Regions from separate parts of the Caldimonas sp. KR1-144 genome, predicted to be linked through region 1. Evidence: riboswitches for the same ligand, from Rfam matches in the RefSeq annotation. Region 1 holds a riboswitch; the other holds the start of a gene.

Region 1 (7,190 bases):
CGTGGAACCGAACGACGGTGACGCGCTCGTTTCCGCCATTGCAGTGCACAGCAGAGCCATCGCCAACGCGCACAGCCATGGTGAGAACCGAACGAAGCGATGGGCCGGTCCGGGAGCCATCGATGCGCTGCACAAGGCGCCGATCGTCCAGCCCGCGGACGCTGTCGCGGCGATGTAGCCGGCTGCCAGCGGTGAGTGGCCCTGGTTGCGCTGCAGAAACAGCGGGATGAAGACTTCGGAACAGGTAACCGTGATGGCCATCAGCGCCGACACCGCGTATAGCCGCCCGAGCGGGCTGGAGCGCACATAGGCCGCGCTCGGCAACAGGCGGGCGACTGCGATTCGATCGTGCCCGCCGATCGCCAGCAGCATCCCCAGCGCGACTACCAGACCCAGCGCGCCGGCCAGGGTGGAGTCGGCGACGGTGCTGCTCGACGCGGCCAGAACGGCCGCCGCCAGCAGGGCGAGTTGAAGCACTGGAGACGCCGTCGTAGCGGCTTCGGCCTTCACACCCCGCAACGCCACAGTGGCGCTCAGGGCCAGCAACAGCGCGAGGGGAACCAAGGCACCGAACGCGAGGCGCCAGCTGGCGTATTGAGCCAGCGCGCCGCCCACGGCCGGCCCGAGCAGGGTGGCCACGCCCCACATGCCGGAGAACAGCGCCAGTGCGCGCGACCACAGAGGCGCCGGCAAGACTTGACGCACCAGCACGTAGGGCAGCGCCAGCCACAAGCCGCCCCCGAGCCCCTGGAGCAGGCGCCCCGGCAGCATTGCCGGCATGGTGGGAGCCAGCGTGCACAGCGCGCTGCCGGCCGCGAAAACCGCGCTGGCGGATACGTAGGCCCAGCGTGGCCCGACCCGTTGCAGCACCGGCACCGCCACCGCGGCGCCCAGGATGGCCGCAATCACGAACACTGTGGTGTTCCACGCGTAGAGCGGCAGGCCACCGATGTCTTCCACCACCGTGGGCAGCATGCTGGCCGTAATGTAGAGGCTCACTGAGTGCAGGGCGATGCCGCTGGCAAGTACCGCCATGCGCAGTGCCAGCGGCCCAGCGAAGAGGTCGCGCCAGCGTGCGTCCGCGATCACTGCAGGCCCGCCTTGTCCAGACCGTACGCGCGGTCCAGCGAACCCGGCACCCGGCGAAAGGCGATGTTCAGGCGGTTCCAGCCGTTGATGGAAATCACGCGGAACGTCAGTTCCACCAGGGCTGTGTCGTCGAAGTGCTCGCGTACCTGGCGATAGTCGGCATCGCTCACGCCTTCGGTGCCCAGTCGGGTGAGCTGCTCCGTCCAGTCCAGTGCGGCGCGCTCCCTGGGGCTGAAGAGCGGCGATTCGCGCCAGACCGCCACATGGTGCAGGCGCAGCTCGCGTTCCCCGGCGATACGAGCCTGCTTGACATGCATGTCCAGGCAGAACGCGCAGCCGTTGAGCTGCGAGGCGCGGATGTCCACCAGCAGGGCCAGTCCCTCGTCCAGTGTGGAGGCCAGGGCGAAGTCCAGGTACTTCTTGAACAGCTCGGGGGCGATGGCGCCGGGATCCAGGTGGGCTTGCAGGTCGGTCGGGGTCATGGGCAGTTCCTTGCTTGAGAACGATGTGCCCGGCACCGCGCCGCGCACACCGTCAAGACGGACCCCTGTCCCGGTTTGTGACATGCCCGAGCTTGTCAGGGTTGCGCTGTACGTAAATGGCGCCGATGTGCCCGGGCTCTGTAGACGAAGGCGCGAGGGCGATGGTCTGCACCAGCCGGCCGCCGTCGAGGTCGTCGAACAGCAGGCAGCCGGGGAAGCCGTTCACCCGCGCCGGCTCGAGGCGCCAGCCTCTGCTGGTGGTCAATCGGGCAAAGCCGATGAAGGCCTGGGCCACCTGTGCTCGGCCATGCAGCGGACGCGGCACGGCGGTCACCCTGCCGCCGCCGTCAGCCAGCAGAACGGCGTCTTGCGCCAGCACCTGGGCCAGCGCGCTTACGTCGCGGCTGCGCACCGCGTCGGCAAATGCATGGAACAGGCGCTGCCGCTCCTCTTCGGCGACTTCGTGACGCGCATAGTCGGCCTTGACACGCTTGCGCGCCCGGCTGATCAGTTGGCGGCAAGCCGTTTCGCTGCGATCGAGGTGGCGGGCGATCTCGTCATAGCCCAGATCGAACACGTCGTGGAGCAGAAAGGCCGCCCGCTCCAGTGGCGACAGCCGCTCCAGGGCGAGCAAGAACGCCACCGACACGTCCTGTGCGAACTCCGCCTGCTGCTCGGGCCCAGGTGTCTCATCGACGGCGGCCACGTCGTCCAGCAAGGGGTCGGGCAGCCAGACGCCGATGTACTGTTCACGCTGCACCGCGGCCGAGCGCAGCCGGTCTAGGCAAAGATGGGTGACAACCCGCGACAGGTAGGCGCCTTCGCTGACCACCGTGCTCTCGTCGACCTCAGCCCAACGCAGCCAGGCCTCCTGCACGATGTCCTCTGCCTCGGCCCGCGAACCGAGCATGCGGTAGGCAAGCGCCCGCAACCTTCGTGCGTGCTCGAGATCGAACCGCCGTGCTCGATCCGCAGCACCGCGACTCTGGGAACAATCGTCCAAATGTGTCATGTCGGCAAAGAGAGTGTGGTGCCTGACGAGCAGGCGGACCGGTTTGTGACATGCCCATGGCCCACAGATGCAAGTCGGTGGTATGGCATGACGGAAGCCCATTCACCGAACAACATGCAGTTCGCAGGGGCAGGGAGCGGCCCGTCCCCAGCGGCCGGTCCTGGCCGGCTCCTGTCCCTCGTCGACTCGATGAGGAGTGACTGAGATCAGTCTGAAGCGCAATCCCAGCGCGCCCCACGGCGCACCGGAATCCCCTCACCTCCTGAACTTGCGCACCAGTTCATCGACAGACGGCCCGCCCGTCCCGGCCCCGCTGGAGACCTTGATGATGCTCAACGTTCGCTCGGCGCCGGCCTCGAGCGTGGCCTGGTGCACGGCTTGCAGCAGCGGCCAGATCTTCTCGGGCGGACCTTCCACGACGGTGCCCATGCCGTGCACCTCGTAGCGCAGGCCGCAGGCCTGGATGACGGCGATGGCGGCGTCGACGTGCTTGTAGCGGTCGTCCGCCGTGCCGGACGGCCGGGGAACGACCTGGATCTCGGCAATCATGTGCCGGCTCGGCGCCGCAGTGGCCGCAGTGGTGGCTGCGGCGGATGCTGCCGGCTGTGGCGTCGGTTGCGCCGAGGCCGCGCCGCAGGCCAGCGTCGACAGCCACAGGGCCGAAAGCCGGGAACGGCTCAAACGGGAGAAAGACGGATGTGCCATGTGCAACTCATGCAGATGGCAGGTCGGCAAGCGTTCGGGCCGCCATGCCGGTGCGAGAAAGAGAAAGCCGGCGGGCCGATGAACGTGCTTCCCTGCGCGAGGATTACCTCAATCAGGTTCAAAGGGACTCTCTCAGTCGGCGCGCCTTGCGGCCTGCCAACACCCCCAGCGGATGACCGCGTCGGCAAGCCCGTTGGCTGCCGGCGTGGCGGCCGCGATTCTAGGGAAACCCTGAGCCGCGCCAGCCCAACCTCAACTCACGGCTCGCAAGCAGACCGCGCGAACCTCGCGGTCACGCCTTGGCACGGGGCTTGAAGATGTGGATGGTCTCGCCGCGCGAGAGCATTGCCACCAGCTGGGCAATGCGCCGGGCACGCGTCTCGGCCTTGGCGGCCGTCTGTATGCGCCACAGCACCGCATAGCGATTGGTCGCGTTGATCGTGGCAAAGAAGGCCTTGGCCTTCGGCTCGGCTTCCAGCGCCGCCAGCAGGTCATCGGGCACCGCGGACGTGCGCGCTCCGTCGTAGGCGCGGGCCCAGCGTCCGTCGGCCTTGGCGGCCTCGATCTGCGCGTAGCCCGGCGGCCGCATGCGGCCCGCCTCGATGAGCGCCGCGACCTTGTCGACGTTGACCTTCGACCAGATGCTGCGCGCGCGCCGCGGCGTGAAGCGCTGGAGAAAGTACTGGTCGTCGAGACCCTTCTTCTGGCCGTCGATCCAGCCCCAGCAGAGCGCGATCTCCACCGCCTCGGGGTAGGTGACGCTGGGTTCAGCGGCGCCGCGCTTGGCGATCTTGAGCCACAGGCCGTTGGAGGTGGCGTGATGCTTCTTCAGCCAGGTCTCGAAAGCCCTGGCGCTCTTGAACAAGATCGGGGCGGCTTCGGCTTGGATGGCGGATTTGGCGGCGGGCATCGCAGCGAGTGTGCCGCAGGGTCGACCGGCGCGGGCCTGAGGCATGATCATCCGGCCCGACCTTTCCCGTCGGACTCGCACCGGAGGTGGCGCCATGATCAGCTGGGTGTGGGGAGGCTTGCTGTTTGCGGTGGTCGTGCTGCAGGTCGTCGTCATCTGGTCGATCCGCCGTCACCGTGACCCTGCCCTGCGCATCGACAGCGACGCTCGCATCGATGAACTGATGCCCAGCCTCGCGGGCCTGACACTGGGCACGGCGGTCGGCGGCAATCGGGTCGAGGTGCTCGAGAACGGGGCGTTCTTCGAGGTGCTGCTCGCGCGCATCGGCGCGGCCCGCCGGTCCGTGCATTTCGAGACCTTCCTCTGGAAAGACGGCCAGCTCGGGCGGCGCCTGGCCGGCGCGCTGATCGAACGCGCGCGCGCCGGCTTGCAGGTGCGCGTGCTGCTCGATGCGCAAGGCTCGAAGGGGGTGGGCAAGGATGTCGTGCGGCAGATGCGCGAGGCCGGCTGCCACCTGAAGTTCTTTCACGAGCGCTCGTTTCGCAACATCGGCGTGCTGAACGACCGCGACCACCGCAAGATCGTGGTGATCGACGGGCGCGAGGCCTTCGTCGGCGGGCACTGCATCGTCGACAGCTGGCTCGGCGATGCCGAGGACCACCAGCATTTCTCCGACGTCAGCGTGCAGCTTCACGGGCCCATCGTGCACAGCCTGCAAGGCGCTTTCAGCGAGAACTGGGCCGGCGAGACCGGCGAGCTGTTCCTGGGTGACGACGTCTTCCCCAAGCTCGAGCCGGCGGGCGATGTGCTCATCCACGCGGTATTCGCCAAGCCGGAGAACTCGGCCCCGACGGTGAAGATCCTCCATCACACGGCCATCTGCGTGGCGCGCAAGCGCATCTGGATCCAGAACCCGTACTTCATTCCCGAGCCCGATGCCATCGATGCCTTCGGCGCGGCCGTCAGGCGCGGTGTCGACGTGCGCGTCCTGATGCCGTCTACCAGCGGCTCTGACAACCCGATGGTCCAGCACGCCGGGCATCGAAACTTCGAGAAGCTGCTGAAGAACGGCGTGCGCCTCTTCGAGTATCCGCACACGCTGCTGCACCAGAAGATCATGACCGTCGACGGCGTCTGGAGCGCCATCGGCTCGAGCAACTTCGACGACCGCAGCTTCGAGACCAACGACGAGATCAGCCTGTCCATCCTGGACCAGGGCCTGGCCGAGCGGCTCGATGCCGTCTTCGAAAGGTATGTCCAGCGCGCCGAGGAGATCGAGCTCGAGGCGTGGCAGCGCCGCGGCTGGGTGCACAAGCTGAAGGACAACGCCTTCTACCTGCTCAACGAGTTGCTGTAGACGCCTCGCGCAAGGTCAGCCACACCCGCACGTCGAACTCGACCTGGTGGTACGCGGGCTCCATGTGCTCGCACAGCGCATAGAACGCCTTCCCGTGCTCGCGCTCCTTCAGGTGCGCCAGCTCGTGCACGACGATCATCCTGAGAAACGCGGCGGGTGCCTGCTGGAACAGGCTGGCGATGCGGATCTCGCGCTTGCTCTTGAGATGGCCGCCCTGCACGCGCGAGACGGTGGTGTGCGTGCCCAGGGCCTTGTGCACGAGCTGCAGCCGGTTGTCGTAGAGCACTTTCGCCAGCGGCCCGGCATTGCGCATGTAGCGGCTCTTGAGCGCCGAGACGTAGTCGTACAGCGCACCGTCGCTGAGCACGGCATGGCGCTCGGGATAGCGACGCTCCAGGTTCTGCGCCAGGCCGCCCTGGTCGATCAGCTCGCGAACGCGCGCCAGCAGCTCGGGCGGGTAGCCCGCCAGGTACTTCAACGGGGGCGGCGTGCTCATCGAGGAGCAGGTGGGGTCGACATCGTGGGCATCGGGTGCAGGTCAAGGCTTGCGAGGACCGATGGTCGCAGATCAACCTCAAGCAGAAGGTTGGCGAGCCGCCGGCGGCAGCGGCTGCAGCGTCGCCGAGAGTTCCTGCTTCAGCCACTCGATGAACACCCGCGTGCGCAGCGGCAGCAGCCGTGCGCTCGGGTAGACGATGCTCACCTGGCGGGCCGGCTCCTCAAAGGCCGCCAGCACCACGCGCAGCCGCTTGTCGCGCACATAGGGCGCCACCTGGTAGGACAGGAAGCGGCTCGGCCCCAGCCCCAGCGCGCAGGCCTCCAGCAGCGGCGCGCCCAGGTTGCATTCGAAGTTGCCCTGCACCGCCACCGTCAGCGGCTTGCCGCCTTCGATGAAGCGCCACTGCCGGCCCTCGTTGCCGAGGATGCAGTTCACCTTTGCCAGCTCGCGCGGATGGCGCGGCGTGCCGTGCCGGCGCAGCCACTCGGGGCTGGCCGCGACGACGCGGCGGACATCGCCGACCGGCTGCGCCACCAGCGTCGAGTCGGCCAGCTGCGCGATGCGCACGCCGACGTCGTGGCCTTCCTGGATCAGGTCGACCACGCGATCGAGCAACACCAGGTTGACCTGCATCTGCGGATAGCGCTGCAGGAAGCGCGCGATGGCCGGCGCCACATGCATGTGGCCGAACAGCACCGGCGCGGTCACCGAGAGCAAGCCGCTGGGCTCGGCCTGCCGCAGGCTCACCGAGCGGTCGGCCTCGTCCACGTCGGCCAGCACGCGGCGCGCGCGCTCCAGGTAGAGCCGCCCCTCCTCGGTGAGAGACAGCCGTCGCGTGGTGCGGTTGAGCAGCCGCACGCCGAGCTGGCCCTCCAGGCCGGCCAGCTGGCGCACCACCGCGGGCAGCGACGAATCCAGCGCGTCGGCGGCGGCCGTGAGGCTGCCCTGCTCGACGATCGCGACAAAGGTTTCCAGCGCGCGCAGCTTGTCCATGAGGGCGCGATGATTGCTCCGGTAATCGGATCAGTCAAATCCGCGCCGCAGTCTTTATTGCGCGGCGAGACCGGCCAAGAATCGCGGCCATCCCGCCACCGATGGAGCCGCAGACATGAGCACGACCGTCCCCGCCCGCCCGA
Region 2 (7,190 bases), 660 kb from region 1:
GCCGATGTCCCAGCGCGCCCAGCTGGGCACCGTGAGCGCATCGTTGCCCGGGATCAAGGTCCGATCGCTCTCGGCGCTGAGCGCGGCAAAGAGATTCAGGCCCGGCAGCGCCCGCAGCTCGTGGCCGACGAGGACGCGCGCGCTGCGCGCCGGCACGTTGGTCGGTCGCGTGTCGTTCAGCGATGCGTTGACCGAGTCCTCGCGTCGCGCGCGCAGCCACATCGCGCTGCCTGCGAGCGTCCACGCGCCGAAGCGCTTCTCGGCGCTGGCTTCGATGCCTCGATGGCGTGCGGCACCGTCGAGGCCGCGTCTGCAATCGCTGGGATCGGCGTCCGCGCACTCGCCCAGGTCGCCGTAGACCGGGCGCCGGATGTCAAAGGCTGCGAGCGCCCAGCGCAGGTCCTGCTGCTCGAACTTCAGTCCGATCTCGCTTTGGCGGCTCTTGGCCGCAGGCAGCGGCTGGCCGGCATTGCCGTACACGCCCGGGCGGTTCGGCGCCACATCGGACTCCACGCCCTGGCCCCAGCTCGCATAGGCCATCAGCGGCTCGCTGAGCTGCCAGCTCGCCGCGATCCACGGTGTCGTGAAGCTGTCGTCGTAGTCGGTCGGCTCGGTGCCCGAGGTGGTGACGCTCTGTCGCTCGAGCCGCGTATGGCGAACGCCAAGCCACAGGCCGACGCCGGCGCCGAGCTGGATCGCGTCGTTGGCGTAGAACTCGGTGCGGCGCTCGTCGCGGTTGGTGCTGTCGTCGTCGGCCAGCGGCTGGGGTGTCGTGACGGCGGAGCCGTCGATGCGGCCCGGCTCGTTCACGAAATTGAACGCCTGCTTCTGGAATCGCGCCTCATAGCGCAGTCCCTGCACGCCGAAGCGCAGCTGGTGGTTCAGCGCGGCGGTGGCAAGGCGGCCGGCGAGGTTCAGGTCCCACGCGTCGTTGCGGCGCCGCTCGTTCTCGCTGCGGTAGTCGTAGAAGTCGAAGCTGCCGTCGCTGCAGTAGCGGTCGAAGTTGCCCTCGGCGCTGCAACCGAACGGGAACGCGACGCGGTCGTCGTCCTTCAGGCGCTGCGTCACGAACTGCGCCTGCGCGCGCCACTCGCCCGCCAGGCGCTGCTGCCAGCGCAGGCTCGCGGTGTCGGCATCCCACACGACCGGCAGGCTCCACGGCTGGTTGTTCAGGTTGAGCCGCGGATCGATCGACTTCGCGCTCGGCACGCGGTCGCCGAGCAGGCTGAAGCCCGGCTGGCTGGGTTGGCTCTGATGCGTGGTCTCGAGTTCGGCCTCGAGCAGCGTGTCGGGCGAGATGCGCCAGTCGCCGGCCACGGCGAGCAGGTGGCGACGGCCGCGCGCATCGTGCAGCTCGGGATCGAGCCGCTCGGCGGTCGCATTGACGCGCAGGCCGAAGCTGCGTTCGTTGCCGAAGCGCGTCGACCAGTCGACCGTGCCCATCACGTTGCCGGCGCCGCGCAGCTCGAGGCTCGCGGCGCGCACATCGGCATCGGGGCGCTTGACGACCAGGTTGACCAGGCCGCCCGGCGCGCTGACGCCCGACTGCATGCCGCTGATGCCCTTGAGCAGCTCGACGCGGCTCTTGTTGTCGAGCATCAGCACCGTCTCGCCGCTGATCGGCAGACCGTCTCGGCGCAGGTTGCTGCGCAGGTCGATCACGTAGCCGCGCACCGTCAGCTGGCTCCAGTAGCCCACGCTGTTGTAGGCGTCGGAGACGCTGGCGTCGAGGCGCGTGAGGTCGCGCAGGTCGTTGGAGCCGCGGTCTTTGAGCTCGGCCTGGCCGACGCTGGTGACGGCGATCGGCAGTCGCGCGACGGGCACGTCGCCGAAGCCGGCGATGTCGGATGCAGGCAGGCTGCCCTGGGCGCGCACGCTCACGGTCGGCAGCGTCGTCGTCGGCGCCGTGTCGGCGGTCTGTGCCTGCGCAGCGAGAGCGACGCACAACAGCGCGCAGGCCGCGGGCACGCGGCGTCGGGTCAACGGGAAATGAAAGCGAGATCGAGATGCCATCGTCGGATCCGTTCGATGGCAGGTGGGCGCTGCAGCGAACGGTCCGAGGGCAAGACTGCCTGAACGGCGTGCCTTCGGCTTCGTGGCCATGACGCTTCCCTGCGCGAGGATTACCTCAGTCAGGTTCAAAGGGACTCTCTCAGTCGGGCCGTCGACGACGGCCCAACACCCCTAGCGAGGCGACGCGCCCAATGCGCGTCGCACAGCGATTATGGCGCAGCGATGAATGCAAACGGCCCGCACGAGGCGGGCCGGTCCATCCGATGCGCGAGGCGCGCCGTGCTCAGTCGAACACCGGCGTCTCGACGCCCAGCACCTTGTGCAGCTTCGGGCTGGTGGTCGTGTACTGCAGGTGGATGCGCTTCTCGGGGAAGATGTACGGCGCGGCGCCGAACGCGGCGAGCGCGGCCTCGTGGAAGCCCGACAGGATCAGCTTCTTCTTGCCCGGATAGGTGTTGATGTCGCCCACCGCGAAGATGCCCGGGATGTTGGTCTCGAACTTCTCGGTGTCGACGACGAGCTGCTTGCGCTCGATGTTCAGGCTCCACTCGGCGATCGGACCGAGCTTGGGGCTCAGGCCGAAGAACACCAGCAGCATGTCCAGCGGCACGACGCGCGTGACGCCGTCGCCGCCGGTGACCTTGGCGCCGGTGAGCTTGCCGTCCTGCTCCTCGTAGCCGGTGACCTGGCCGACGATGAACTGCATCTCGTAGGCGTCGCACAGCTCCTTCATCTTGGCCACGCTGGCGGGCGCGGCGCGGAAGCCGTCGCGGCGATGCACGAGGATCACGCTCTCGGCCTTGTTGGGGCCGTCCTGCGCGAAGTTCAGCGCCCAATCGAGCGCCGAATCGCCGCCGCCGACGATGACGATGTTCTTGCCCGCGAACTGCGCCGGGTTCTTGACGCGGTAGAACAGCTGCGAGCCGTCGAACTTCTCGAGCCCGTCGACCTTCAGCGTGCGCGGCTGGAACGAGCCCACGCCGCCGGCGATGAAGATGGTCTTGCTCAGAAAGCGCGTGCCCTTGCTGGTCTCGACGTAGAAGCGGCCGTCATCCTGCTTCTGAACCACGGTCACTTCCTGGCCGAGGTGGAAGGTCGCGCCGAACGGCTCGATCTGCTTGAGCAGGTTGTCGGTGAGCTCCTTGCCGGTGCACACCGGCACGGCCGGAATGTCGTAGATCGGCTTGTCCGGATACAGCTCGATGCACTGGCCGCCGGGATAGGCGAGCGAGTCGATGATGTGCGCCTTGACCTCGAGCAAGCCGAGCTCGAACACCTGGAACAAGCCCACCGGGCCCGCGCCGACGATGACGGCATCGGTCTCGATCGGACCGTCGTGGCTCACGGCCGTCTTGGCCACTTCAGCGTTGATTTGAGGTTCCATCATGCGTTGGGGCAAAGCGTCAGCGGATCAGTTCCGAGAGCTTGCCGGTCTTGTCTTTCCACTCGTCGGCATCGGGCAGCGCCGGCTTGCGCTTGGTGATGCTGGGCCACTTCTTCGCCAGTTCGGCGTTGAGCCCGATCATGTGCTGCTGGTCGCCCGGGACGTCTTCCTCGGGCACGATCGCGTTGACCGGGCACTCGGGGATGCAGACCGCGCAGTCGATGCACTCGTCCGGGTCGATCGTGAGGAAGTTCGGCCCTTCACGGAAGCAATCCACCGGGCAGACGTCGACGCAATCGGTGTACTTGCAGCGGATGCAGGATTCGGTGACGACGTGGGTCATGGCTCGGTGGCGACTTCAGTGGCGCGTGGATGAAGCAGCGCCGACATCGGCGCGAAACTTCGGGATTTTACGGGGTCACGCCGGCTTGACGAGCCGAAGGCACTGTCTCGGCGAGGGGTCTTGCGTTGCATCAGGAACCGAGGCCGCGCGGGCAGCGACCGGCGCGGCGCCGACGCCCACCGTGACCACCGTCGGGCGGCCGGCGTGCAGGACGCTGGCCTGCGCGAGCATATCGAGGCGGTGCGAGCTCGTCAGCGCGTCGACGCAGCCGGCGCGCGAGACCACGCACACCGGCGCGTCGACGGGCCAGCCGCTGGCTTGCAGGCGGCGCGAGAGCGCGGCGAGCTGGCGGCCGGCCATGTAGAACACCTCGGTGTCGGCGCTGCGCGAGCCGTGCAGTTCGCCGTCGCGCGTCATGGCCGTCGTCAGGCTGACGCTGCGGCCGCGCCCGCGGCGCGTGAGCGGGCGTTGAGATTGCGCCGCTGCCGCCAGCGCCGCGGTGACGCCAGGCACCACCTCGGCCGACAAGCCGGCCGCCGCCAGCGCCTCGAGCTCCTCTTCGAGCCGCCCGAACACGCTCGGGTCGCCGCCCTTGAGGCGCACGACGCGCCGGCCCGCCAGGGCATGCCTGACGATCAGCGCGTTGATGCGCGTCTGGCCCACGGCATCGCAGAAGCCTCGCTTGCCCACGTCGATCCACTCGGCATGCGGCGCGAAGGCGCGCAGCGAGGCGTCGTCGGCCAGCGCGTCGAACAGCACGACCTCGGCTTCGGCAAGGCGGCGCACGCCGCGCAGCGTGATCAGGTCGGCCGCGCCCGGGCCGGCACCGATGAAGACGACGGGGTGAAGCTTCATGCCTGGCTCACGAGCAGCGCGCCGCTCGTGCGATTGCTGGCCGGGTCGACCACGATCAGCGCGCCGCCGACGCGGTTTTCGAGGTATGCCTCCACCGGCAGCGGCGCCTGGGTCTCGATCTGCACGCGGCCGATCTCGTTGACGCCGAGTTCGTGCGCTTCGTGGTCTTCGAGCGTGTGGATGTCGCGCCGGCTGTCGATCGCGGTGATGCGCGCCTGCACCCAGCGGTGGCCGTGGCGCACCCAGTACTTGCGCCCGATCTGCGCGGCTTCGGTGTCCAGCCAGGCCAGCGTGGCGGTGAAGCGCTGCGTCGAGCCGAGCGTGCCAGGCGTGGAGAACCAGTCGCCGCGCGAGATGTCGAGCTCGCGGTCGAGCACCAGGCCGGCGGACTGGCCGGCCTCGACCACGTCGACCGGCTCGCCGGCGCGGCGCAGCTCGGCCACCTGGGCCTGCTGGCCGCTGGGGAAGACCTGCACGGTGTCGCCGACGCGCACGCGGCCGTGCGCGATGCGGCCCCAGAAGATGCGCTTCGGGTTGGCGCCGTCGCCGATCTTGGCGACGTATTGCACCGGGACCGACAGCGCGCCGTCGTGGCGTTCGTCGGCAGCCGGCAACGCGTGCAACAGCTCCAGCAGCGTCGGGCCGGCGTACCACGTCCACACCGGCGAGGCGGCCGTGACGTTGTCGCCGCGCAGCGCGGAGACCGGCACGATGCCGGCGACCTCGATGCCGGCCTGCGCGGCAAAGGCCTCGAGCGAGGCGCGCACGGCGTCGAACGCGGCGCGCGCTTCGGCGTCGATCGCGTCGAGCTTGTTGACCGCGAACACGATGCTGGGCACGCGCAGCAGCTGCGCGAGCAGGGCATGGCGGCGCGTCTGCGGCAGCAGCTTCACCGGCTGCTGGCGCCAGTCGAGCTTGGTGATGTCGACCAGCACCACCGCGGCGTCGCTGCCGGCCGCGGCGGTGACCATGTTGCGCGTGTACTGCTCGTGGCCCGGTGCGTCGGCGATGATGAATTTGCGCTGGCGCGTTGCGAAGTAGCGGTAGGCGACGTCGATCGTGATGCCTTGCTCGCGCTCGGCCTCGAGGCCGTCGGTGAGCAGCGAGAGGTCGATCGCGCTGCCGGCGGCACGGCGCTCCAGCGCGTCGAGCTGGTCGGCCAGGATCGCGCGGCTGTCGAACAGCAGGCGGCCGATCAGCGTGGACTTGCCGTCGTCGACCGAGCCGGCGGTGAGGAAGCGCAGTGCGCGGTGCGTCTGGGCGCCGGTGTCGACCGGCGCGGTGTCGATTTGCTGGAGCACGGCACTCATCAGAAATAGCCTTCCTTCTTGCGGCGCTCCATCGAGGCGTCCGAGGTGCGATCGTCCATGCGCGTCGCGCCGCGCTCGCTCACCGTGACGGTGAGCGTCTCGGCGACGATGTCGGCGGCGTCGGCCGCGTCGCTTTCCACTGGGCAGGTGCAGGTCATGTCGCCGACGGTGCGGAATCGCACGGTCGCCGTCTCGACCGTCTCGCCCGCTTCAGGCGGCGTCACTTCGGTCAGCGGCACCAGCAGGCCCTTGCGGCGGATCACCGGGCGCTCGTGCGCGTAGTACAGGCCGGGCAGCGGAATCTGCTCGCGCGCGATGTAGAGCCAGACGTCGAGCTCGGTCCAGTTGCTGATGGGGAAGGCGCGGAAGTGCTCGCCCGGGCGGATGCGCGTGTTGAACAAGGTCCACAGCTCCGGGCGCTGCTCCTTGGGCTGCCACTGCCCGAACGAGTCGCGGTGGCTGAAGATGCGCTCCTTGGCGCGCGCCTTCTCCTCGTCGCGCCGCGCGCCGCCGATCAGGCAGTCGAAGCGGTTCTCCTCGATCGCCTCGAGCAGGGTCACCGTCTGGTGGCCGTTGCGGGATTCGAGCGGGTGAGCCAGGCGCACGGTGCCGCGCTTGATCGAGTCTTCAAGGTGGCCGACGACGAGCCGCTCGCCCATCTCGGCAACGCGCCGGTCGCGGAACTCGATCACCTCGGGGAAGTTGTGGCCGGTGTCGACGTGCAGCAGCGGGAAGGGCAGGGTGCCGTCGAAGCGGTTCAGGTCGCCGGCCGCAAAGGCCTCGGCGTTGCGCTGCTTGAACGCCTTCTCGGCCAGGCGCAGCACGACGCAGGAATCCTTGCCGCCCGAGAACAGCAGCGCCGGGCGCTCGAAGCTGGCCGCGACCTCGCGCAGGATGAAGATGGCCTCTTCCTCGAGCGCGTCGAGGTGGCGGTGGTCAAGCTCCGGCAGCAGCCGGTCGAGGTTCACGGGCGCATTCATGCGCGGTCTCCGATCAGTGACACGGCGGGCGCGTCTTCTTCGTCATGCTTGACGTGCAGCCCGCACTCCTTGGCGGCCTCGTCTTCCCACCACCAGCGGCCGGCGCGGAACGGCTCGCCCACCGCGATCGCGCGCGTGCAGGGCGCGCAGCCAATGCTGGGCATGAACTCGTCGTGCAGCGGGTTGTAGGGCACCTGGTGCGTGGCCACGTAGTGCCAGACCTCGCCCCAGGTCCAGTCGGCCAGCGGGTTGAACTTGGCGCGCCCGGCGTCGTCGCGGTCCTCGAAGGGCACCTCGCCGCGTGC

The links. Region 1 has a riboswitch for thiamine pyrophosphate ahead of ACO2TI_RS03715 (thiamine-binding protein). Riboswitches for the same ligand answer to the same signal wherever they lie in the genome.
Region 2: it holds a riboswitch for thiamine pyrophosphate, as region 1 does, so the genes downstream of both, ACO2TI_RS00485 (TonB-dependent siderophore receptor) here and ACO2TI_RS03715 (thiamine-binding protein) in region 1, are expected to answer to the same signal.

The regions. Positions count from the first base shown of each region.
Region 1 covers NZ_JBMSEE010000001.1:751,005-758,194, forward strand. The annotation lists gene ACO2TI_RS03700 (MFS transporter) at 1-1,089, opposite strand, end outside; gene ACO2TI_RS03705 (carboxymuconolactone decarboxylase family protein) at 1,086-1,571, opposite strand; gene sigJ (RNA polymerase sigma factor SigJ) at 1,624-2,583, opposite strand; gene ACO2TI_RS03715 (thiamine-binding protein) at 2,839-3,288, opposite strand; TPP riboswitch at 3,361-3,465, opposite strand; gene ACO2TI_RS03720 (YdeI/OmpD-associated family protein) at 3,581-4,198, opposite strand; gene ACO2TI_RS03725 (phospholipase D-like domain-containing protein) at 4,293-5,555, shown strand; gene ACO2TI_RS03730 (M48 family metallopeptidase) at 5,539-6,051, opposite strand; gene ACO2TI_RS03735 (LysR substrate-binding domain-containing protein) at 6,130-7,047, opposite strand; gene ACO2TI_RS03740 (glutathione S-transferase family protein) at 7,163-7,190, shown strand, end outside.
Region 2 covers NZ_JBMSEE010000001.1:94,606-101,795, reverse strand. The annotation lists gene ACO2TI_RS00485 (TonB-dependent siderophore receptor) at 1-2,013, opposite strand, end outside; TPP riboswitch at 2,093-2,196, opposite strand; gene ACO2TI_RS00480 (NAD(P)/FAD-dependent oxidoreductase) at 2,297-3,397, opposite strand; gene fdxA (ferredoxin FdxA) at 3,417-3,740, opposite strand; gene cobA (uroporphyrinogen-III C-methyltransferase) at 3,816-4,595, opposite strand; gene ACO2TI_RS00465 (sulfate adenylyltransferase subunit 1) at 4,592-5,905, opposite strand; gene cysD (sulfate adenylyltransferase subunit CysD) at 5,905-6,885, opposite strand; gene ACO2TI_RS00455 (phosphoadenylyl-sulfate reductase) at 6,882-7,190, opposite strand, start outside.